Regions from separate parts of the Azospira sp. MPR-E4 genome, predicted to be linked through region 3. Evidence: riboswitches for the same ligand, from Rfam matches in the RefSeq annotation. Region 3 holds a riboswitch; each other region holds the start of a gene.
What was found. Region 3 has a riboswitch for cobalamin ahead of bluB (5,6-dimethylbenzimidazole synthase). Riboswitches for the same ligand answer to the same signal wherever they lie in the genome.
Positions count from the first base shown of each region.

Region 1: another riboswitch for cobalamin. It lies ahead of AC1RTA_RS07615 (ribonucleoside-diphosphate reductase subunit alpha); the one in region 3 lies ahead of bluB (5,6-dimethylbenzimidazole synthase).
Region 2: another riboswitch for cobalamin. It lies ahead of cbpA (modified peptide precursor CbpA); the one in region 3 lies ahead of bluB (5,6-dimethylbenzimidazole synthase).
Region 4: another riboswitch for cobalamin. It lies ahead of AC1RTA_RS13830 (energy-coupling factor ABC transporter permease); the one in region 3 lies ahead of bluB (5,6-dimethylbenzimidazole synthase).

Region 1 is NZ_JBXAST010000017.1:51,047-56,949, reverse strand. Features, by position in the region: gene AC1RTA_RS07615 (ribonucleoside-diphosphate reductase subunit alpha) at 1-2,479, opposite strand, end outside; cobalamin riboswitch at 2,609-2,859, opposite strand; gene AC1RTA_RS07610 (hypothetical protein) at 3,265-3,552, opposite strand; gene AC1RTA_RS07605 (hypothetical protein) at 3,755-5,903, opposite strand, start outside.
Region 2 is NZ_JBXAST010000016.1:4,562-10,464, forward strand. Features, by position in the region: gene AC1RTA_RS07045 (chemotaxis protein CheW) at 1-1,397, shown strand, start outside; cobalamin riboswitch at 1,538-1,738, shown strand; gene cbpA (modified peptide precursor CbpA) at 1,829-1,999, shown strand; gene cbpB (peptide-modifying radical SAM enzyme CbpB) at 1,996-3,366, shown strand; gene AC1RTA_RS07060 (ABC transporter permease) at 3,457-4,257, shown strand; gene cutA (divalent-cation tolerance protein CutA) at 4,318-4,659, shown strand; gene AC1RTA_RS07070 (protein-disulfide reductase DsbD) at 4,664-5,903, shown strand, end outside.
Region 3 is NZ_JBXAST010000043.1:5,649-11,551, reverse strand. Features, by position in the region: gene pyk (pyruvate kinase) at 1-1,118, shown strand, start outside; cobalamin riboswitch at 1,186-1,381, shown strand; gene bluB (5,6-dimethylbenzimidazole synthase) at 1,427-2,206, shown strand; gene fba (class II fructose-bisphosphate aldolase) at 2,405-3,469, shown strand; gene AC1RTA_RS12355 (DUF3422 family protein) at 3,539-4,849, shown strand; gene AC1RTA_RS12350 (phosphoribosylaminoimidazolesuccinocarboxamide synthase) at 4,893-5,831, shown strand.
Region 4 is NZ_JBXAST010000057.1:4,421-10,323, reverse strand. Features, by position in the region: gene cobM (precorrin-4 C(11)-methyltransferase) at 1-495, opposite strand, end outside; gene AC1RTA_RS13845 (energy-coupling factor ABC transporter ATP-binding protein) at 509-1,348, opposite strand; gene cbiQ (cobalt ECF transporter T component CbiQ) at 1,345-2,076, opposite strand; gene AC1RTA_RS13835 (energy-coupling factor ABC transporter substrate-binding protein) at 2,070-2,441, opposite strand; gene AC1RTA_RS13830 (energy-coupling factor ABC transporter permease) at 2,438-3,115, opposite strand; cobalamin riboswitch at 3,252-3,465, opposite strand; cobalamin riboswitch at 3,535-3,751, shown strand; gene AC1RTA_RS13825 (acyl-CoA thioesterase) at 3,919-4,788, shown strand; gene AC1RTA_RS13820 (diguanylate cyclase) at 5,044-5,903, shown strand, end outside.

The sequences.
Region 1 (5,903 bases), on a different contig from region 3:
AGATCATCACCTCGTCCCACAGGTTGAGGGCCTTCAGGTCCCGCACCAGGGATTCGTTCACCACCGTGAATTCGCCGGAGAGGTTGGATTTGACGTAGAGGTTCTGGTACTCCGGCTCGATGGCGGCGGAGACGCCGATGATGTTGGAGATGGTGGCCGTGGGCGCAATGGCGACGCAGTTGGAGTTGCGCATGCCGACCTGGGCGATGCGCTCGCGCAGGGCGTCCCAGTCCAGGGTGGTGCTGCGGTCCACTTCCACATAGCCGCCCCGGGCGTCTTCCAGCAGCTGCAGGGAGTCGATGGGCAGGATGCCCTTGTCCCACAGGCTGCCCTTGAAGCTGGAGTAGCGGCCCCGTTCCTCGGCCAGGTCGGTGGAGGCCCAGTAGGCGTGGTAGCAGACGGCTTCCATGGAGCGGTCGGCGAATTCCACGGCAGCCTCGGAGGCGTAGGGCAGACCCAGCCGGTGCAGGCAGTCGGAGAAGCCCATGATGCCCAGGCCCACCGGGCGATGACGCACGTTGGCGTTGCGCGCCTTGGGGGTGGCGTAGAAGTTGATGTCCACCACGTTGTCCAGGAGGCGCATGGCGGTGCGGATGGTGCATTGCAGCTTGGCCTGGTCCAGCACCAGCTGGCCGTCCACCAGGATCAGGTGGGCCGGCAAGTTAACCGAGCCCAGGTTGCACACGGCGGTCTCGGAATCGGAGGTGTTGAGGGTGATCTCGGTGCACAGGTTGGAGCTATGTACCACGCCCACGTGCTGCTGGGGCGAACGTAGGTTGCAGGCGTCCTTGAAGGTGATCCAGGGGTGGCCGGTCTCGAACAGCATGGTCAGCATCTTGCGCCACAGCTGCACGGCGGGAATGCGCTTGAACAGACGGATCTCGCCCCGGTCGGCCTTGGCCTCGTAGGCGTTGTAGGCGACTTCGAATTCCTTGCCGAACTTGTCGTGCAGGTCGGGCACGTCGCTGGGGGAGAAGAGGGTCCACTCGCCGCCGTTGATGACCCGCTGCATGAACAGGTCGGGAATCCAGTTGGCGGTGTTCATGTCGTGGGTGCGGCGGCGCTCGTCGCCGGTGTTCTTGCGCAGCTCGAGGAATTCCTCGATGTCCAGGTGCCAGCTTTCCAGATAGGCGCAGACGGCGCCCTTGCGCTTGCCGCCCTGGTTCACGGCCACCGCCGTGTCATTCACCACCTTGAGGAAGGGGATGACGCCCTGGCTCTTGCCATTAGTGCCCTTGATGCGGGCCCCCAGGGAACGCACCGGGGTCCAGTCGTTGCCCAGGCCGCCGGCGTACTTCTGCAGCAGGGCGTTTTCCTTGATGGACTGGTAGATGCCTTCCAGGTCGTCGGAGACGGTGGTGAGGTAGCAGGAAGAGAGCTGGGAGTGCCGGGTGCCGCTGTTGAACAGGGTCGGCGTGCTGCTCATGAAGTCGAAGGAGGAGAGCAGGTTGTAGAACTCGATGGCCCGGGCTTCCCGGTCGATCTCGTTGAGGGCCAGGCCCATGGCCACGCGCATGAAGAAGGTCTGGGGCAGCTCGATGCGGCGTTCATCCACGTGCAGGAAGTAGCGGTCGTAGAGGGTCTGCAGGCCCAGGTAGTCGAACTGCAGGTCCCGCTCGGCCTTGAGGGCGGCGGCCAGGCGTTCCAGGTCGTAGTCCTTGAGGCGGGCATCCAGCAGCTCGGCGTCCACGCCGGTGCGGATGAGGCCGGGGAAGGCTTCGGCGTAGCGGGCGGCCATGGCCTCCTGGCTGGCTTCCTCCCCCAGCACTTCGACGCGCACGCTGCTCAGCAGCAGGCGGGCAGCCACCTTGCTGTAGCCCGGTTCCCGCTCGATCAGGGTGCGGGCGGCCAGCACCAGGGACTGGCGCACGGCGGCCAGGGGCACGCCGTCGTAGAGGTTGTGCAGGGCCTGCTCCAGCACCGTTTCGGCAGCCACGTCGGCCAGGCCCTGGCAGGCTTCCCGGCATTGCTGCAGCAGGGCGGCCCGGTCCAGGGGGAAGCGGCGGTCGCCGTCCACCACGTGCAGCAGGGGGCCGGCGGCAGCGGGGGCGGCCACCGCCTGGGCGGCCCGTTCGGCGGCCCGCTTTTCCCGGTACAGCACGTAGGCCCGGGCCACGTCGTGCTCGCCGGAACGCATCAGGGCCAGTTCCACCTGATCCTGAATGTCTTCGATATGCACCGTGCCGCCACCGGGCAGGCGCCGGGTGAGGGCCTGGACGACGATGGCGGTGAGGCGGGAGACCAGGTCCCGTAGGCGGGCCGAGGCGGCGCCCTGGCTGCCGTGCACGGCCAGGAAGGCCTTGTTCATGGCGACGGAGATTTTTTCCGCATTGAAGGGCATTACCGAACCGTTGCGGCGGATGACCTCGAAGGACTGGGCCCGGCCGGCCAGATCGGCGGCGTTGGGCAGGCTGTCGTCCAGATTGTCGGAGGGTAGGTGGGATGACGCTTGGTGGGTGGCGAAGAGGCCGGCTTGCATCGTGGAACTCCCGTTATCAACGGAACGGGGGCCCAGGGCGGCGGGACTGCCGAGGCGCCGGCGGGCACGCCCATGGCGGCCGACAGCGGACAATCCCGATCCACCGGGGGGCACCCCGCCCCTGGTCAGACTGAAAAATTGGCGACGGCAGGTTTCCTGGCTCACGGGTCCTGGCCCGATGCCCGCCTTCCCGGTGGAACTGCCTCCCAGTGGCACGCGTGGACATCGAACTCGCCGTTTACAGTTGCGGGGGCAGCTCCGGCATGGGCGGAAAGTTCGCTGCGGATTCGCGGGGAATCCGTCTGATCCCGACTTCCTTGATCGCCGCACCGGATTCCCATTTGTCCCGAAATCGGGGAACCGTCGCGGAGGAGACTTTACCCCAGCCCTCAAGCGGAGGGCAAGGGGCTGGACACTACAGGTAGTAGTACGAGAGTAATAGACAACTACATATAGTGTATTTGGCGGCAGGGTCTTTTCCACAGCCGGGAGCGTTTTGCCCAGAAAACGGGCAGAGTGTTTAATCCCCAGTAATACTGTGGCTTTTCGCCGACTGTCCCGGAACGGCCCACAGACTTATCCACAGCTTTTGTGAATTAATGCGGGATTGATCGCCGAGACTAGGTGCCTTTGTCGGGCTGGCAGAAAAAATTTGGAGGCACCAAAGCGGTGGTGCCGAAGATCTGCTGGGGGCGGAAAAGTGGGGGAGTGGCAATCCATTTTTCCGCTGGCTGGGGCTGCCCTTTGCCGGTATCGCGCGGTGACGGCGGGCAGCCCCCTGGGAATTACAGGTTGTAACAGGTGCCGTTGCGGTCACTCCAGGACTTGCCGCCGGAGTTTTTGCAGTTGTGGCGGTCCTTGTGGTTGAGGACCTTGCCGCTGCATTTGCGGGCAGACCAGCAGGTCTGGCTTGCTGCCGCATCGGTAGCGGCAGGCATTTCCTTGGCCGCATCACTTTGGCCGGAGCTGGTTTGCTGGGGCGGAGAGGCCTCCTTCCCCTTTGCCGGAGTATCGGCGGCAAAAGCCGGGAAGGCGAGGGCGGTCAGCAGGGAAAGCATGGCAATCTTTTTCATCGGTGGCTCCTTTGGTGGTTGGCTGGATAAACAACGGTGAAGCAATGCTGCAGAGAAAATCGCTGCAGCAGGGAAGCGACACCAAGTGGTGCCGCAACTTCAATGACCATGCCGGTCGTTGAATTGGGAACAACTATTTGGCTCTTTGCCGGAACAGGCCCCGAGGGAAGGGCAGGAAAGCCACCCCTCGGGACTTTTCCCACTATTTCCCGGCAGTAAGGATTGCCCGCAGCGGCGGCAGGGGGGCACTCAGGTTGTGTAGCGGAATCTGCAGCCGCTGTTTGCCTTTGTAAGCGCCCCACAAGGTTCTGCTGGCGACGACCTGCAGAGGCTCTCCGGCCTTGGTGTCCTGACGCACCAGAAGGAGGTGGCGCAGAGATGGGTCGTCCAGCCTGCTTTCAATCGTGACCTCGGCCATTGCCGGAGCCCCCTTCTGGGCAGGATGAGTGGCTACCGATACCCGGGCACTGTCGGTGGATGCGGTCAGCCCGGATTTTTTGTTGACGCTGACGGCGTTCGCCTTCGCCAACTGGGCTTTGGTTCCCGCCTTGAAGACAGCGAAGTAGCTGCCGGACCAGGGCCAGGTGCCCCGGTTGTTTCCGCCGATCTTGGGATCATTGCCGTGGATTTCGTCCATGCCGCCGGTGTCCAGCGTGATAACGAAGCGATAGGGCGTGCCGTCGTCACCCGCCAGGCCGGTGGTTGGCCAGACTTCCGCTATTTCCTTGATTTGCCAGACCGGCAGATCCAGGGGCTGGCTGGTGGCGAAAGTGATCGGCTTGCCGATGGGCGCCAGGCTGGCCGGATCCAGCTTCTGGTAGGCGAACTTCACCTTGACGCCTTTGGCCACGGTATCCAGCGACAGGTTGTAGAGCTTCACCGCCACTCGCACCGGGGTTCCCTCTTCGACGCCGCCGGTCAGATAGGGGTAGGTCTTGGTTGCCTCGTCATAGGTGGCGGAGGTGACCGAGATGCCGCGCATCTGGCTGTAGCTGGACTCGTCCGGGTTGAGTATCCACTGGCTTTCTTCCCGGCTGTAGACCATCCGGTTCGGCAGGTTCAGCGCCGGATCTGGCCGCCCGCCGTAGGCGCTTTTCCACCAGCCGCGTCCGCCCATGGTGCCAAGGGGATCCACGGCGTGGGCGACCTTCAGTCCACCGTTCTGGGTGATGTAGATCAGGGAAAGGTAGTTGTAGGAGCGTTCCGTTGCCCAATCCACCTCGGGCTGGTTGAGGGTAATGCCCCGGGAGTTCTTGACCGAGCGTTCCGACAACTGGCTGTTTTCCCAACTGGCCTTGGCCGTCAGACTGACCGTGCCTTCCGTTTCGGCGGATACATCTACCAGTTCAATCTTGGCGCTGGCCTTGAAACCGACGGAGATGTCGCTGGAGTTGGACAGATTGTAGGAAAAGCTCTTTTCCGTGGATCCCCCGGCTTCATCGGTGTAGGAAAGTTCGAAGGTCTGCATATTGCCGTCGAAGGAACGCACTACCCGGCTGTTCAGCGGTTCGCGGACGGCCACCTGCTTGCCCTGGGAATCGTTGAACTTGAAATCGCCGAGATCCTGCGGGAAATTCGGGTCGGCAATATTCGGATAGCTCAGCAGGGTGTTGTTCATGTGGGAAGGCGAGAACCAGTCGACGGAGCGCCCGCCGGCCGAATACTGCATGAGCCTCCCGGGGATGAGCACGTCGTAGTAGGGGTATTTCTGGGGCACGCTCAGGTTCATGCCGTAGACCGGGTAACGCCAGATGTCGAGGGTCCGGGCATTCCAGATCAGATGGTCGTCCACTGAGGTGGTGGCGGAGCTCTGGGTCATCTTCGACTGGTAATGGGTGCTGATGTTGCGTTCCATCACCTGCTGCTCGTAGGAGAAAGTGGTCTTGGCGGTGGTGGTGGCTTCCACTTCGGCGATTTCCATGACGCCGCCGCCTACCGTGCCGCTGACGCTGAGGGAAGCGCTGGAGCCGAAGTCGGTGGCCATCTGGTCGGTGGTGGTCTGTTGCAGCGTTTCTTCCTTGCTGTCCACCAGTTGTACGGTGAAGTTGGTATCGCCCGAGACATCCACCACCTGGCACTGTTCATCGCCCGGCTTCATCAACAGGCAGTCCACGTGGCGCGGCGGCATGTAAATGACGTACTGCGGGTCGATCAGATCCTGCACCTGGATGTGCAGGGGTGTGCCCAGGTAATAGCTGATTCCCCGGCTATCCAGGCCGACGGCACCGGGCGAATACTGTTGGCCCGAGCTTTCAAAGATCGGTTGCCGGTCGCTCCAGGCCTGCTGGATCGAAAAGTTACCCTTCTCGGCGGAATACGTCGCCGTGGCAACCACCAACTGGGGAATGGAG
Region 2 (5,903 bases), on a different contig from region 3:
CCTCCAGCCTGCAGGACGTGCAGTTCATCTCCCGCCTGATGATCGACATCATGGACCGCAACCTCTACGAGCGGGCCAACGACTGCCGCTGGTGGGCCCTCACCTCGGCCCTGCGCCGCAGCATGGCCGCCGGCCGTCCCGGCGAGGCGGAGGCCCAGGCCATGGCCGGCATTCTGGAATACATCAACAGCCTGTACACCGTCTATTCCCGGCTTTTCGTGTACGACCTTTCCGGCACCATCGTCGCCGCTTCCAACCTGCACGGCGACAGCCTCAACCTGGTGGGCAAGAAGGTGGATGCGGGCTGGGTCCAGTCCGTCTTCTACCTGCCCAGCACCCAGCACTACTGCGTCTCCCCCTTCGAGAAGAGCTGGCTCTACGGCGGCCGCCCCACCTACGTCTACAACGCCGCCATCCGTCATCCCGACGATCCGGCCAAGGTGGTGGGCGGCATCGGCATCGTCTTCGACGCAGCGCCCCAGTTCGCCGCCATGCTGGCCGATTCCCTGCCGCCCCAGGCCGGGGCCTTCGCCGTCTTCGCCGAGCGCAGCGGCCGCATCATCGCCTCCTCCGACGAACGCTTCCCGGCGGAAAGCCTGCTGGAGGTGGACAAGAGCCTCTTCGCCGCCGCCAACGGCGAGGGCCGCTCCCGGGTGGTGCAGCTGGCCGGGCGCACCTGGATCGTCGGCAGCACCGCCTCCTTCGGCTATCGGGAATTCAAGAACAGCGGCGACTACAGCAACGACGTGGTGGCCCTGGTGTTCGTTCCCGTGGGCGACGGCAGTGCTGCCGCGGCCCCCCGGGAGCGGCGCCCGGCGGTGCTGGAAGGCAGCTACGGCGACCTGCACGCCCGGGGCGGGCAGAGCGTGGAGCTGGCCACCTTCATCGTCGGCGACAAGGTGTACGGCCTGCCGGCGGCCGAAGTGCTGGAGGCGGTGGACCCGGCCCGGCTTTCCCCCATGAGCGGCTCCCGCCGCTATCTTTGCGGCGTCATCAGCTTCCAGAGCGGTGGCGGCGACAGCGGCACCCTGGTGCCGGTGGTGGACATGCGCTTCCTCCTCAACTACCCGGCCAAGGAGGTGGACAACCACAGCCAGATCGTCGTGGTGCGGGTGCGGGACGGCCTCATGGGGCTGCTGGTGGACGATCTCTATGCCGTGCCCGAATTCGACGCCGAGCGCCTGGAGCCGATCCCGGAGATGATCCGCCAGGACGCCGGCTACGTGCAGGCCATCATCAAGCCGCGCCAGCCGGACAGGGAAAAAATCCTCCAGGTGCTGGACCCGGAGCGCATCTGCGGCGCTGCCCAGAGAAAGCCGGAGTCCGCCGCGGGCGGCGAGGCACCGCGCCCGGCGGCGCCCCTGCGGGCCATCGGCGGGCCCGGAGGCGGGCGCTGAAGGGGGCAGGGCAAGGGGGCAGGGAAAGGAGGCAAGCGCAGGGCTGCCGGGCAAAAATCCGACCCCGGACAGAGGCGCTTTACCTGGATCAAATCCAGCTGCCGTCGGCCTTGACCCTCCCCGGGCCGGCGGCCAGAATCCGCCCCCATTCGGCTTCCGCTTTCGGAACACGGTGCAACTCCGTGGCGGGCCCGCCGCTGTAATCGGGGACGGTCGTTCCACGGCGTGGTGCAGTTTTTCCACGCCACCCACTGCCGCAGAAAATGCGGCGGGAAGGGGGAACCCAGTAGCAGGACCGGTCGATCCGTAAGCCAGAAGACGGGCGGAAGTCGTGGAGTTCCAGGCAAAGGGCTCCGGCGGCATGTTTCTTTCGAGACAGGCCGCCGGAGCCCTTTTGCTTTTTTTTTTTCATACCTTCGCGGGAGGACCCCATGAAAGCCACCACTCAAGTTACCAGCCAAGCCACCACTGCCCAGCAGGCCGCTGTCCAGCCCACCCAGTCCGCCGCCCCGGCCCCGGTCATCGCCAGCCGCAAGTCCTGCAACCCGGACGGCATCGGCCTCTCCCACTACGTCCTGATGGACCGGAAGGCGGCCAAGTGAACGGTCCGGCTCCCCATCTGCCCCGGCTGCAGCCCTACGACATCGGCCATGAGCGCTACGTGGCCCTGCTGCACCCGGAGACCGCCTTCTGGTCCCTGGTGGACAAGGACCGGGTGGAGGCGGAATTGTGCGGCAGCGAGCTGGCCGAGCGCTTCCAGGCCCAGGCGGCGAAGTTCGCCCAGGAAATCCACGCCCTCCGCTTCGAGCTGAAGCCCTCCGGCGTCTATGTGAACCCGACGGAACGCTGCAACCTGGACTGCACCTACTGCTACATCCCCGACACCCTGCGCCGCCACGGCAGCGATATGCCGGCGGAACGGCTGCTGGGGGCCCTGCAGCGGCTGAAGGAATACTTCGCCACGGTGATGGACGGCGGCGAGGGGGCGCGCAAGCCCCGCCTCATCTTCCACGGCGCCGAACCCCTGATGAACCGGGAGGCCCTGTTTGCCGCCATCGACCTGTTCCAGGACGATTTCGCCTTCGGTGTGCAGACCAACGGCACCCTGCTCACCGATGCCGCCGCCGACTTCCTCATGCAGCGCAACGTCAGCATCGGCCTTTCCCTGGACGGTCCCACCGCCCCCATCACCAACGCCACCCGCCACACCTGGGCCGGCCAGGGGGTGCACCAGCACGTGCTGCGGGCCATGGAGCGGCTCCAGGGTTACGGCTCCTGGAGCGTCATCACCACCTGCACCACGGAGAACCTGGCCCACCTCACCGACATGGTGGAGCTGTTCCACCGCCACCAGGTGCCCACTTGCATGCTCAACGCGGTGCGCTGCACCCTTTCCGGCGCCCGGGGGGTCAAGCCGGCGGACGGGGATTTCGCCCGGGCCTTCATCGCCGCCCTGGAGCGGACCCACGAGCTGTACCGGGAGACCGGGCGCAAGCTGGTGGTGGCCAACTTCGCCAACATCCTGCTGGCCATCCTGGCTCCCACGGCGCGGCGCCTGATGTGCGACATCTCCCCCTGCGGCGGCGGCCGGGCCTTCTTCGCCCTGGCGGCAGACGGCGGCCTCTTTCCCTGCAGCGAGTTCATCGGCCTGCCGGCCTTCGAGGGCGGCAACCTGTTCACCGACGGCGTTGCCGCCGCCCTGGAATCGCCAGCCTTCAAGGAAGTCACCGGGCGGGACGTGGACAAGTTCGAGCCCTGCGCCTCCTGCCCCATCCGCCACTTCTGCGGCAGTCCCTGCCCGGCGGAGGCCAACGAGATGAACGGCGGCATGGAGAAGACTGGTGCCTTCTGCCAGTTCTACGAGGAACAGGTGCGCTACGCCCTGCGCCTGATTGCCGATGGCAAGTCCGACGACTTTCTCTGGGATGGCTGGGACCAAGGCACGGAGACGGTTTTCAGCGCCTGCTGAGGCCCGTTCGAGGCCCGTTTGCCCCCGGTCGGCGGCCCCGCCCCGACCGGGGTGCTTACCTTCCGGGCGCCAAGGCCGGATAATGGCGCCATGAATGCCGCCACTTCCTCCGCTTCCCTCTACGCGCCGCCCCGCCTTTCCGCCCGCTGGTTCCCCGTGTGGCAACGCAATTTCCTGGTCTGGCGCAAGCTGGCCCTGCCTTCCATCCTGGGCAACCTGGCCGACCCCCTGATCTACATGCTGGGCCTGGGCTACGGCCTGGGCAGCATGTTGCCGGAGGTGGCAGGCACCTCCTACGTGGCCTTCCTGGCCGCCGGCACGGTGTGCGCCAGCACCATGAACGCCGCTACCTTCGAAGCCCTTTATTCGGCCTTCTCCCGCATGCACGTGCAGAAGACCTGGGAGGCCATGCTCAACGCCCCCCTGGAGCTGGAGGACGTGATGCTGGGCGAGCTGATCTGGGCCGCCACCAAGAGCCTCCTTTCCGGCTGCGCCATCCTCACGGTGATCTTCGTCCTCGGCCTCTCCCATTCGCCCCTGGCCCTGGGAGTGCTGCCGGTGATCCTGCTCACCGGCCTGGCCTTTGCCGCCCTGGGCCTGATCGTCAATGCCCTGGCGCCCTCCTACGATTTCTTCATGTACTACTTCACCCTCTTCATCACCCCTACCATGCTGCTTTCCGGCGTCTTCTTCCCCCGGGAACAGCTGCCGGTCCTGGTCCAGGGGCTGACCGAGGCACTGCCCCTGACCCATGCCGTGCAACTGGTGCGGCCCCTGCTGCAGGGCCAGGTGCCGGCCAATGCCCTGCTGCACGTGGCGGTGCTGCTGGCCATCACCGCCGTCGCCTTCCTCGTCGCCCTGGTGCTGACCCGGCGCCGCCTACTGCGCTGAGATGGCGGCAGGCGCAGGCAGATCAAAACGCGAAACGCCGCTCTCGGCTAAGATGGCCCCATGACCACCTCTAAAAAAGCCAACCCGGTACTGCTGGTGCAGACCAATTGCCCGGACGGCGAAACCGCCGCCCGCCTCGCCGCCGCCCTGGTGGATGCCCGTCTGGCGGCCTGCGCCAACGTGCTGGCGCCCTGCGCCTCCATCTACCGCTGGCAGGGCAAGGTGGAGATGGCCACCGAGACGCCCCTGCAGCTGAAGACCGCCGCCGACCGCTTCCCCGAACTGCGGGCCCGCCTGCTGGAACTGCATCCCTACGATGTGCCGGAGATCGTTGCCTGGCCCGTGGCCGAAGGGCTGCCCGATTACCTCAACTGGGTCGTGACCGAGACCCGCCCCGAGTGACGCCGTGATTGCTTCCCTGATTTCCCCGTTGTGGCGCCGGCTGCTGCCGTGCCTGATCCTGCTGGGCCTGGCCCTGCCCGTGGCCGCCCAGGAATTCCTCGATCCCCTGGTGGCCTTCAAGCCCGAAGCCCGGGCCCTGGACGACAAGACCGTGGAGGTGCGCTACAGCATCGCCAAGGGCTATTACCTGTACCGGGACAAGTTCAGGTTCGCCGCCGAGGGCGCCACCCTGGGCACCCCCGTGTTCCCCGCCGGCAAGCAGAAGCACGATGACAACTTCGGCGACGTGGAGGTCTATTACAAGAGCGTGGCCATCCGCCTGCCGCTGAGCGCCAACCAGTCCGGCCCCATCACCCTCAAGGTGACGGCCCAGGGCTGCGCCGATGCCGGGGTCTGCTACCCGCCCCAGGAACAAAAGCTCAGCGTCACCCTGCCGGCCCCGGGCAGCGCCCCGGCCGCGGTGCCCGACGCCGCCGGCGACGAGAGCGGCCATATCGCCGGCCTGCTGCAGAACGCCGGCTTCTGGCTGGCCGTCTCCACCTTCTTCGGCTTCGGCCTGCTGCTGGCCCTGACGCCCTGCGTCTTCCCCATGATCCCCATCCTCTCCGGCATCATCGTTGGCCAGGGGCACCACGTTTCCCGCAGCAAGAGCTTCCTTCTCTCCCTGGCCTACGTGCTGGGCATGGCGGTGACCTACGCCGCCCTGGGGGTGGCCGCCGGCCTCACCGGCACCCTGCTCTCCGCCGCCCTGCAGAATCCCTGGGTGCTGGGCGCCTTCGCCGCCGTCTTCGTGGTGCTGTCCTTCTCCATGTTCGGCTTCTACGAGCTGCAGCTGCCCAGCTTCCTGCAGAGCAAGCTGTCGGAAGAGGCCAGCCACCTGCACGGCGGCCACCTGGCGGCGGTGTTCGCCATGGGGGCCCTGTCGGCGGTGATCGTCGGCCCCTGCGTCGCCGCCCCCCTGGCCGGGGCCCTGCTTTACATCGGCCAGAGCGGCGATGCGGTGCTGGGCGGCGCCGCCCTTTTCGCCATGGCCCTGGGCATGGGCGTGCCCCTGCTGCTGGTGGGCCTCTCCGCCACCACCCTGCTGCCCCGGTCCGGACCCTGGATGGAAGCGGTGAAGAAGGCCTTCGGCGTCATCCTCCTCGGCACTGCCCTGTGGCTGGTGTCGCCGGTGCTGCCGGCGGCCCTGGTGATGGCCGGCTGGGCCCTGCTGCTGATCGTGCCGGCCGTCTTCATGCACGCCC
Region 3 (5,903 bases):
AGGACCTGCCCCGGGACGTGGAGCCCGGCGCCGTGCTGCTGCTGGACGACGGCCGCATCGTGCTCGACGTGGAGCGGGTGATCGGTGCCGAAATCCACACCGTGGTGCGCCACGCCGGCGAGCTGTCCAACAACAAAGGCATCAACCGCCAGGGCGGCGGCCTTTCCGCCCCGGCCCTGACCGCCAAGGACATGGACGACATCAAGACGGCGGCCCAGATCGGCGTCGATTACATCGCCGTCTCCTTCCCCAAGAGCGCCGCCGACATGTACATGGCGCGCCAGCTGATGCGGGCCGCCGGCAGCCGCGCCCTGACCATCGCCAAGATCGAGCGCACCGAGGCCGTGGCGGCCCTGGATGAAATCCTGGACGCCTCCGACGGCGTCATGGTGGCCCGGGGCGACCTGGCCGTGGAAGTGGGGGACGCCGCCGTGCCGGCCCTGCAGAAGAAGATGATTCGCCACGCCCGGGAGAAGAACAAGCTGGCCATCACCGCCACCCAGATGATGGAATCCATGATCCAGTCGCCGGTGCCGACCCGGGCCGAAGTGTCTGACGTGGCCAACGCCGTGCTGGACGGCACCGACGCGGTGATGCTCTCCGCCGAGACCGCCAGCGGCCGCTATCCGGTGGAAACCGTGGAATCCATGGCCCGGGTCTGCATCGAGGCCGAGCGGTCCGCCGAAGTGACCCTGGACCGGGAATTCCTCGACCGGGTGTTCACCCGCATTGACCAGTCCGTGGCCATGGCCGCCATCTGGACCGCCCACCACCTCAAGGTGAAGGCCATCGCCGCCCTGTCGCAATCCGGTTCCACCGCCCTGTGGATGAGCCGCCTCAACTGCGGCGTGCCGGTCTATGCCCTGACGCCGGATGCGGAGGCCCAGACCAAGATGTCCCTCTACCGGGAAGTGACGCCCCTGCTCATGAGCCAGCAGCATTCGGACCGGGACGTGCTGCTCTACGAAGCCGAGCAGCTGCTGATGCAGAACGGCGCCGTGGCCAAGGGCGACCTCATCGTGCTGACCATCGGCGAGCCCATCGGCACCCCGGGGGGCACCAACACCCTGAAGATCGTCCGCGTCGGCGAGCACCAGATGCCGCCCCTGCGGGCCTGATAGTGCCCTCGCGGGCCTCGGGTCTGAATCCGCCGCCTCTGTTAAAATTCCCGTCGCCCCGGTCCGCCGGGGCGAATCGTCTCCGGGTGCCCGCAAGGGAGAATCGGGAACGCGGTGCGGCAGGCCTTGGGGCCGCCCATTCCGCGACGTGCCCAACGCTGTGAGGGGGACTGGGCCGGCAGATGCCACTGATCCGCGGATCGGGAAGGCGCCGGCACAGAGTGATCCCGAGTCAGAAGACCGGCCAGGAGACCCTTTCCGGCACGCACGGCCAGGCGCGCCGCCACCGATCTTCAGAAGGGGACTCCATGAAGACCGACCAGCACGATTGCAGCGTCAACAAAGTCATCTCCCTCGCCGGCTACCAGAACGAACACGAGTTCTCCGCCGCCGCCCGGGACGCCATCTACCACGCCATCTTCTCCCGCCGCGACGTGCGCGGCCAGTTCCTGCCCGACCCGGTGCCCCAGGAGGTGCTGGCCCGGGTCCTCACCGCCGCCCACTTCGCCCCTTCCGTCGGCTACATGCAGCCCTGGAGTTTCCTCCTGGTGCGGGAGGCGGAGACCAAGGCCCGCATCCACGCCGCCTTCCAGCAGGCCAACCAGGAGGCGGCGGAGAAATTCGAGGGCGAGCGCCAGGCCATCTACAAGGAACTGAAGCTGGAGGGCATCCGGGAAGCGCCCATCAACCTGCTCATCACCTGCGACCGGGACCGGGCCGGCCCGGTGGTCATCGGCCGCACCCACATCAAGGCCATGGACCTCTATTCCAGCGTCTGCGCCGTGCAGAACCTGTGGCTGGCGGCCCGCAGCGAAGGCCTGGGAGTGGGCTGGGTCTCCATCTTCCACCAGCAGGCCCTGCGCGAGATCCTGAGCCTGCCGCCGCGCATCATCCCGGTGGCCTACCTGTGTCTGGGCTACGTCAGCCACTTCAAGGAAAAGCCGGAGCTGGAAAGCGCCGGCTGGCGCCAGCGCCTGCCCCTGGCCGACCTGGTGTACGACGGCCAGTGGGAAAAGCCGGTGGAGGAGGAACTGCGCCAGGTTCTCAGCGAGCACCAGGCCAGGGCCCAGGAAAAACGCCGCTTCTAGGCATGCCTGCCTGAAGATGGCCGTGGTTGGGGCGTCTCCGGCGCCCTGGTCGCGGCCTTTGTCTTTCTTTTGCTGCCCGGCGGTCGCAGTACTCGCCCGGGGGGCAAAGCCACGATAAAATCACGGTCTTTCCCGAGCGCCACGACAGCGGGCGCCGATCACGCCAGAACAAACCGCATTGCCCATTGGAGGAACACCATGCCCATCGTATCCATGCGCCAGCTCCTGGACCACGCCGCCGAGAACGGCTACGGTCTGCCCGCCTTCAACGTGAACAACATGGAACAGGTCTGGGCCATCATGGAGGCCGCCAATGAACTGAACGCCCCGGTGATCATGCAGGCCTCCGCCGGTGCCCGCAAATACGCCGGCGAAGCCTTCCTGCGCCACCAGATCCTCGCCGCCCTGGAAGCCTATCCCCACATCCCCGTGGTGATGCACCAGGACCACGGCCAGTCCCCGGCTGTCTGTATGGCCGCCATCAAGTCCGGCTTCTCCTCCGTGATGATGGACGGCTCCCTGCAGGAAGACGGCAAGAGCGTCGCCTCCTACGACTACAACGTGGCCGTGACCCAGGAAGTGGTGAAGTTCTCCCACGCCATCGGCGTCTCCGTCGAGGCCGAACTGGGCGTGCTCGGTTCCCTGGAAACCATGAAGGCCGACAAGGAAGACGGCCACGGCGCCGAAGGCCACATGACCCGGGAAGACCTGCTCACCGATCCGGACCAGGCCGCCGACTTCGTCGCCCGCACCAACTGCGACGCCCTGGCCATCGCCATCGGCACCAGCCACGGCGCCTACAAGTTCACCAAGAAGCCCACCGGCGACATCCTGGCCATCGACCGCATCAAGGAAATCCACGCCCGCATCCCCAACACCCACCTGGTGATGCACGGCTCCTCCTCCGTGCCCCAGGAGCTGCTGGCCGAGATCCGGGAATTCGGCGGCGACATGAAGGAAACCTACGGCGTGCCCGTGGAAGAGATCGTGAACGGCATCAAGCACGGCGTGCGCAAGGTGAACATCGACACCGACATCCGCCTGGCCATGACCGGCGCCGTGCGTCGCTACCTGTTCGAGAACCCCTCCAAGTTCGATCCCCGCGACTTCCTCAAGCCCGCCCGGGAAGCCGCCAAGAAAATCTGCGTCGCCCGCTACCAGGCCTTCGGCTGCGAAGGCCGGGCCGGCCAGATCAAGCCCATCTCCCTGGAGAAGATGGCCGAGCGCTACAAGAAGGGCGAGCTGAACCAGATCGTCAAGTAAGCAGGTTCGCCTTCCCAACCGCTGCCAGGCGCCGGATACTTCTCCGGCGCCCTTTTCTTTTTATCCGCCATGACCCTGCCCCTCGCCGAACACCCGCTGCGCCAGCGCCTCAATGACGAGGTCCATGCCCGCCCGCCCATGGCCCTGGAAGGGCCGGAGTGGATCAGCTACCTGGCGGTGCTGCACGAAGGCACCGAGGCAGCGGCCGAAGAAGCCCATCTGCAGCGCCTCTGCGCCGCCCTGGGGGCCAATCTCTGCCCCGTCATCCAGGGCGACCACTGGGTCATGGACGCGGGCCGCCTGCGCCTCAAGTGGGAGCGGCACAACGAATTTTCCGGCTACACCTTCTTCCTCGCCCGGGAACCCGGCGACGCCCCCGACACCACCGCCATTTCCGCCCTGCCGGCAGACTGGCTGGCGGGCCTGCCCGGCTCGGTGATGGTGGCCACCCATGTGGAATTCCGCTCCGCCGCCGACCTGGACCCGGAAGAACTGCTGGCCGACCTGCACCGCTCCGGCGACTCCTGGGTCGCCACCACGGTGGCCGACGGTGCCGCCTGGGTCGCCTCCGATTTCCAGCTGCACGACGGCTGGAGCCGTTTCCTGGTGCTGGACGAGCGCCTGCGCCACCGCCAGGCCGGGCGCACGGTGCAGCGCCTGCTGGAGATCGAGACCTACCGCATGATGGCCCTGCTGGCCTTCCCGGTGGCCAAGGAGGTGAGCCGCCTGCTGGCCCGGGCCGAGGGCGAGGTGGCCGACCTCATGGACCGCATGGGCGAGGCCCGCGGCCCCGAGGACGAGCGCCTGCTGCTGGCCCGCCTGACCCGGCTGGCGGCGGAGATCGAACGCTCGGTGACCCGCACCGCCTTCCGCTTCGGCGCCGCCGAGGCCTACTACGCCCTGGTGCAGCAGCGGGTGCGGGAACTGCGGGAACACCGCCTCAACGGCTTCCCCCCCATTTCCGAATTCATGGACCGGCGCCTGGCCCCGGCCATCAACACCTGTCTTTCCGTGGCCCGGCGCCAGACCGACCTGTCCACCCGCATCGCGCGCAAGAGCGCCCTGCTGCGCACCCGGGTCGATATCGAACTGGAGCGCCAGAACCAGCAGCTGCTGGGGCAGATGAACCGCCGCGCCAAGCTGCAGCTGCGCCTGCAGGAAACGGTGGAAGGCCTGTCCGTGGTGGCCATCACCTACTACGCCTCCCAGCTGGTCAGTTATCTGGCCAAGGGCCTGTCCAAGACCGTGCTGCCCCACCTGTCGCCGGAAATCGCCTCCGCCGTCTCCATCCCCCTCATCGCCGCCGTCGTCGCCGTCAGCATCCGCCGCATGCGCCGCGCCCTGGCCGCCGAGGAGCTGGAGCAGGGCGAAGGCCACTGATCCTTTATAATCCGTTTTTTCCCCTCTTTTTCGGGACCCTGCCGTGACCGCTCCCCTTTTTGAATCCACCATCACCAGCCTGCCCCTCGTCGCCCGGGGCAAGGTGCGCGACATCTATTCCGTCGATGCCGACCACCTGCTGATCGTCACCACCGACCGGCTCTCCGCCTTCGACGTGATCCTGCCGGACCCCATCCCCGACAAGGGCAAGGTGCTGACCCAGGTGGCCAATTTCTGGTTCGAGAAGCTGGGCCACATCCTGCCCAGCCAGCTCTCCGGCATCGCCCCCGAATCCGTGGTCAAGCCCGAAGAGCGGTCCCAGGTGGAAGGCCGCGCCCTGGTGGTGAAGCGCTTGAAGCCCCTGCCCATCGAGGCCGTGGTGCGCGGCTACCTGATCGGTTCCGGCTGGAAGGACTACCAGGCCACCGGCGCCGTCTGCGGCATCCAGCTGCCCGCCGGCCTGCAGATGGCGGCCAAGCTGCCCGAGCCCATCTTCACCCCGGCCACCAAGGCCGACGTGGGCGACCACGACATCAACATCTCCTACGAGGAATCCAAGGTGCGCTGCGCCGAGCACCTGGCCGCCGACCTGGCGGGCACCGGCAAGACCGGCGCCCAGCTGGCCGAGGAGGCGAAGAACGCCGCCATCGCCCTGTACACCGAGGCCTCCGCCTATGCCCGCACCCGGGGCATCATCATCGCCGACACCAAGTTCGAGTTCGGCATCGACAAGGCCGGCACCCTGCACCTCATCGACGAGGCCCTGACCCCCGATTCCTCCCGCTTCTGGCCCGCCGACGGCTACGCCGAAGGCATCAGCCCCCCCAGCTTCGACAAGCAGTTCGTCCGTGACCACCTGGAAACCCTGACCTGGTGGGACAAGAAGGCTCCCGGTCCGCAGCTGCCGGCCGAGGTCATCGAAAAGACCGCCGCCAAGTATCGCGAAGCCTACGAGCGCCTCACCGGCCAGACCATGGCCTGATCGGGCCGGACTGCTGCGGGCCGCACCGCTTGTGCCGGTCGGCCTGGGCTTCCCCCAAAAAGGGGCGGGAGA
Region 4 (5,903 bases), on a different contig from region 3:
GGTGGAACGGTGGGCCGCCAGGGACTCCAGGTCTTCCCCGGGCGGCATGGGGGTGCGGCCGGCGACCCGGGTGAGGATCACCGTCTGGGTCACTTCCGGCAGGGTCAGGGTCTCGCCCGCCGCGGCGGCGGAGGCCAGGGCCGAGGAGACGCCGGGCACCACGGCCCAGGGCACGCCCACCTCGTCCAGAGGCCGGGTCATTTCCACCAGGGCGCCGTAGAGGCCCGGGTCGCCGGTCTGCAGGCGCACCACGGTCTGGTGGCGGCGGCTGGCCTGGAGCAGCCAGTAGGTCATTTCCTCCAGGGTCATGTCCTTGGAGTCCCGGATCTCGCAGCCCGGCGGGGCGTAGAGGGTGGCAGCCTGGTCCACCAGGGAGCCGGCGAAGAGGATGGCGCCGGCCTGTTCCAGCAGGCGGCGGCCCTTGACGGTGATGAGGTCCGGGTCGCCGGGGCCGGCGCCGACGAACCAGATCTTGCCGAGGGTGGCTGGGGTCATGGCATGTTCCTTCTCAGCAGTCTTCTTGTTGCAGCTGGGCCAGGAGGGCGCTGCAGCTGTGGATGGGGGTGTCGCCGCGGAGCAGGCCGCGCTGCCGCAGCTGCCGTTCCAGGCCGATCACCGAGGGCAGGCGCAGGCCGATGGCGGCCAGCTCGGCCTCGTGGCCTGCCAGGGCCGGGGCGTCGAAGCTGGCGCAGCAGCGGCCGGCGGCCATGAGGTGGATGCGGTCGGCCCAGCGGTAGGCGAAGTGGATGTCGTGGGTGGCCAGGAGGATGGTCATGCCCCGGCGGTGCAGGCCGTCCAGCACCGCCAGCAGTTCCTCCTGCATGGCCTGGTCGAGGCCGGCCATGGGTTCGTCCAGCACCAGGAGCTCCGGCTCCATGGCCAGTACGCCGGCAATGCAGACCCGCTTCTTCTGGCCGAAGCTGAGGTTCTGCACCGGCTTGTGGGCCAGGTCGTCCATGCCCACGGCCTGCAGGGCGGCTTCCACCCGGGCGGCGACGGTGGCATCACTCAGGCCCAGGTTGAGGGGGCCGAAGGAGACGTCCTCCCGCACGCTGGCGGAGAAAAGCTGCCGGTCCGGATTCTGGAAGACCAGGCCCACCTTGCTGCGCAGGGCGCGCAGGCCGGCCCGGCCGTAGTCCACCGGCGCGCCGGCGTAGTGCACCCGGCCGGCGGCGGGGCGCAGCAGGCCGTTGCAATGCTGGAAGAGGGTGGTCTTGCCCGAGCCGTTGGCGCCGATGAGGGCGTTGCGGCTGCCCCGGGCCACGCCCAGGGAACAGCCGGCCAGGCCCGCGCTGCCGTCCGGGTAGCGGTAGTGCACGTCCTCCAGCTGCAGCAGGGGCACGCTCACCGGCCGCTCCAGGCGAGCAGCACCAGGGCCAGGGCGGCCACGCCGGCCAGGCCGGCATCGCGCCGGGCGTGGGGGTGGCGGCTGCCGAGGAAGCGCAGGGGGCCGTCGTTGTTGCGGGCCAGGGCCGCCAGGTGCAGGGCGTGGGAACGCTGCCACACCTGCAGGGTGAGGTGGGCGGCCATCTGCCCCAGGCTGCGCAGCAGGCGGCTGCGGTCCAGGTGGCCGAGGCGGGCGGCCTGGGCGGCGCGCATGTCCTGCAGGGCGGCGGCGAAGACGAACAGGGTGCGGTAGCACAGCACCATGATGTCCAGCAGCACCTCGGGGGTGCGCAGGCGGCGCAGCAGGGCGATGAGGTCGCTCAGGGGCGTGGTCAGCACCAGGAACAGCAGGGCCGCCAGGGCGCCCAGGGAGCGGGTCGCCACCACGGCGGCCTGGTGGGTGCCGGCGGCGGTGGCCTGCAGGCCGCCCTCATCCACGGAGACGGCCAGGGAGAGGGCGCTGATGGCGAGGAAGAAGAGGGCCGGGGCCGCCACCCGCAGATAGAGCAGGGGCGATACCCGGGCGCCGCCGATGGTCACGGCCGCCAGCAGGGCGGCCACGCCGAGCCCGGCGGCCGGGGTGGCGGCGGCGACGAAGGCGGCCGTCACCCCGCCCAGGGCGAAGAGGCCCTTGGCCTGGGGCGCCACGCCGCGCCAGCGGTTGGCGTAGGCCGACTGCTCGATCAGCACGCCGGCCCTTCCTGGTCCTCGTCTTCGCGCCGGGCCGCCGCTTCACCGCGTCGTTGTTCCCGGCGCAGCTTTTCCCGGGTGCGGGCGCAGCCCAGGTAATAGCCGATGAAGCCGGCGCCAAGGGCCGCCTGCAGGGCGAAGAGGAGGGAGGCGATCTCGCCGCTGGCCGGTTCCAGCAGGGGCTGGAACCAGGGCTGGTAGTCCGGGGCGATGCGGGTGATGAGGGCCTGGGCCTCGCTATCGGCGCCGCCGAAGATTTCCGCCGGCTGGCCGTCCGGCCCCAGGGGCCGTTCCACCAGCCACAGGGGCAGGGCCGCCAGCAGCACCACGGCGATGAGCAGCAGCAGGTTCTGGTGGCGCTTCATGCCCGCACCTCCGGCGCCGGGGCCACGCCCAGGTCCTGCAGTTCCTGCGGGTTGAAGCGGGCCAGGGCGTTGCAGATGACCACGGTGAGCAGGCCCTCGCTGATGGCCAGGGGAATCTGGGTGAGGGCGAAGATGCCGGCGAACTTGAGGAAGGAGGCGCCAAAGCCGCCCACCGGATCGGGGAAGGCCCAGGCCAGTTGCACCGAGGTGGTGACGTAGGTGAGCAGGTCCGCCAGGCTGGCGGCGAGGAACACGCTCACCGCCAGGGAGGCCTTGAGGCGGCGGGCCAGGGCGAAGATGCCGTAGGCGGCGAAGGGTCCCACCACGGCCATGGAGAAGATGTTGGCGCCCAGGGTGGTGAGGCCGCCGTGGGCCAGCAGCAGGGCCTGGAACAGCAGCACCACGGCGCCGATGGGGGCCATGGCGGCAGGGCCGAAGAGCACGGCGCCCAGGCCGGTGCCGGTGGGGTGGGAACAGCTGCCGGTGACCGAGGGCAGCTTCAGGGCCGAGAGGACGAAGGTGAAGGCGGCGGCCACTCCCAGCAGCATGCGCTGCTCGGGATTTTCGCGGATGCGGCGGTTCACGGAACGGATGCCCCAGGCGACGAAGGGGGCGGCGGCGACGCTCCAGCCCACGGCGTGTTCGATGGGCAGGAAGCCTTCCATGATGTGCATGAGTCTCTCCCTCGGCGAGCATGACGGTGGCGCACCAGGCGGGGGAGTTGTGGCAGGTCGGATAAAGGGCCGCGGCGGATGGAACAGCGAGGAGGCGGCAAATCACCAGAACCGTTCCCGTCACCCCGGGGAATGGTGCAACTTGTGATGTCAGGCCGGTCTTCTGGCTTGCCTTCATCCTTCCCTGCCGGCCTTCCCGTGATGAACCACAGTGGCGTGAGGCAGCGTCGTCTGGCTTACAGCAGCGGGGGCTGCGCCGGACTGTCCTGGGTGGTCCCTGGAGTCACCGGCTTCCCGTTTCACCGTCCCCGCAGAGCGCGAGGCACGGCACCTGAATCGGGGCGGATGATAGCCCACTCCCCCCGGGCTGGGCAATCCGCCGCGCCAGGCGCGGCGTTTGGCGAATCGGTCGGGGCGGGTTAGACTGGCCCCGCTTCGGTTCCCCCCTCCAGGGGATGAAAAGGGAATCCGGTGCGAGACAGGGCGGCGACGCCCCGACTCCAGTCCGGAACTGCCCCCGCAACTGTAGGCGGCGAGCGTTGCGCTCCACTCTTTGCCACTGGCGATACTGCCGGGAAGGCTGGCGCAACGTGACGACCCGCAAGTCAGGAGACCTGCCGCGGCATTACTTCATATCAATCCTAATTGGGGCGGGGTGTCCCCTGAGGAAGGTAAATGCGCGCATTCCCTGACTGTCATCGTTGTCCGCTCTCGGCTGCCTGCCGCTCCGAGCCGCTTTGCCGCGGCCCGGGGTGTTCGCCCTTCTCCGATGCTCCCGCTCCGCTTCATCCAAGGAGTTGCGCATGCGCATGGAAGCAATGGAAATCGGCGCCGTCGTGGGGACGGCCGCCCAGCCCGTAGAAGCCAATCCCGCCCCCACTTCGTCCACTTCGCCGCGGCAGCAGCAGGCCACCCTCATGGTGGACGTGGTCTTTCCCGAACAGGTGAACCACCACGGTACCCTCTTCGGCGGTTCCGCCATGGCCATGATGGACAAGCTGGCCTTCCTGGTGGCCACCCGGGAGACCCGCCGGCCCATGGTCACCGCCAGCAGCGGCCGCATCGACTTCCGCAAGCCCATTCCCCAGGGGCGCCTGGTGGAACTGTCCGGCCGGGTGGTGCAGCGGGGCCGGCGCTCGGTGCAGGTGGAGGTGGCCCTGGCGGCGGAGGACCTGGCCACCGGGCTGCGGGAGACCAGCGCCACCGCCCACTTCACCCTGGTGGCGGTGGACGGTCCAGGGGCGCCGCTGCAGGAGGACGATGAGAGCTTCGCCCAGCTGCCCGGCATCGGCCCGGTGACGGCCATGGTGGAGATGGTCTTTCCCGGCCACACCAACCACCACGGCAGCCTCTTCGGCGGCCAGGCCCTGGCCTGGCTGGGTAAGGCGGCCATGGTGGCGGCCAGCCGCCAGGCCCGCATGCCTGTGGTGATGGCCGCTTCCGAGCGCATCGACTTCCACGCGCCGGTGCTGGAGGGGGAGATCGCCGACCTGGCGGCCCGGGTGGTGGCCATCGGCAACAGTTCCATGACGGTGGAAGTGCTGCTGCACGCCGAGGCCCTGCTCACCGGCCAGTGCCGCCTGTGCACCCGGGGCCGCTTCATCATGGTGGCGGTGGGCTACGACGGCCGCCCGGTGCCCGTGCCCCAGCCCCTGGGGCGGCGTCTGGCCTAGGCGCCGGCCTTCGCCCCCCCCCGTCGGGGCGGGCGCCCGGTTTCCGGCCCGGAACGGCAGGCGGCAGGCTGCCCGGCCGGACAGCGGACCCCCGCCGCGGTGTGACATAGTCGAGCCAATTCAGCGGTGGCGGGCCGTTATACTGCCGGCAGAAAAAGATGGGCCGGAGCCCGTGCCGTGATCGGCATGGCGCCTTCCGCAGCCCAGGCTGCCCGGGCATCGGCAGTGACGATCCCTCCAACCTGCCTAGTCCCCATGTCCCTCAAGACAGCCCTGGCCCTGTGCGCCGCCTGCCTTTCCCTGAGTCCGCTGCCCGGCGTCGCCTCCGAGCCGGCGTCCATCGTCTTCACGGCTGCCGAGCAGGCCTACCTGGACAGGGTGCGGTCGGTGAAGATGTGCGTCGATCCGGACTGGGAGCCCTTCGAGCGCATCAACGAGCAGGGGCGGCACGAGGGTATCGGCGCCGACCTGGTGCAGCTGGTGGCCCAGCGGGTCGGCCTGCGCATCGAGCTGCTGCCGGTGCGGACCTGGGACGAAAGCCTGGCCGCCGCCAAGGCCGGGCGCTGCCAGCTCATGAGCTTCCTCAACCAGAGTCCGGAACGGGACCGCTGGCTGAATTTCACCGCTCCCGTGTTCACCGATCCCAACATCATCGTCACCCGGGAGGAGCACGCCTTCGTCGGCGACCTCCTCGGCCTCAGCGGCGAGATCGTGGCCCTGCCCCGGGGCACCATGGTGGAGGAGCGCATCCGCAAGGACTTCCCCAACCTGCGGGTGATCCTCACCGGCAGCGAGCCGGAGGCCGTCTCCCTGGTTTCCGAGCGCAAGGCCGACCTGACGGTGCGCTCCCTCATCGTCGCCGCCTACGCCATCCGCAAGGAAGGCCTGTTCAACCTCAAGATCGCCGGCCAGATTCCCGCCTACACCAACCAGCTGCGCATCGGCGTGATCAAGGACGAACCCCTGCTGCGGGACATCCTGGACAAGGGCGTGCGCACCGTGACGCCCCAGGAGCGGGAGGCCATCGCCAACCGGCACGTGGCCATCAAGGTGGAGCAGCACACCGACTACAGCCTGCTGTGGAAGAGCCTGGCCGTGGCCGCCTTCGTCCTGGC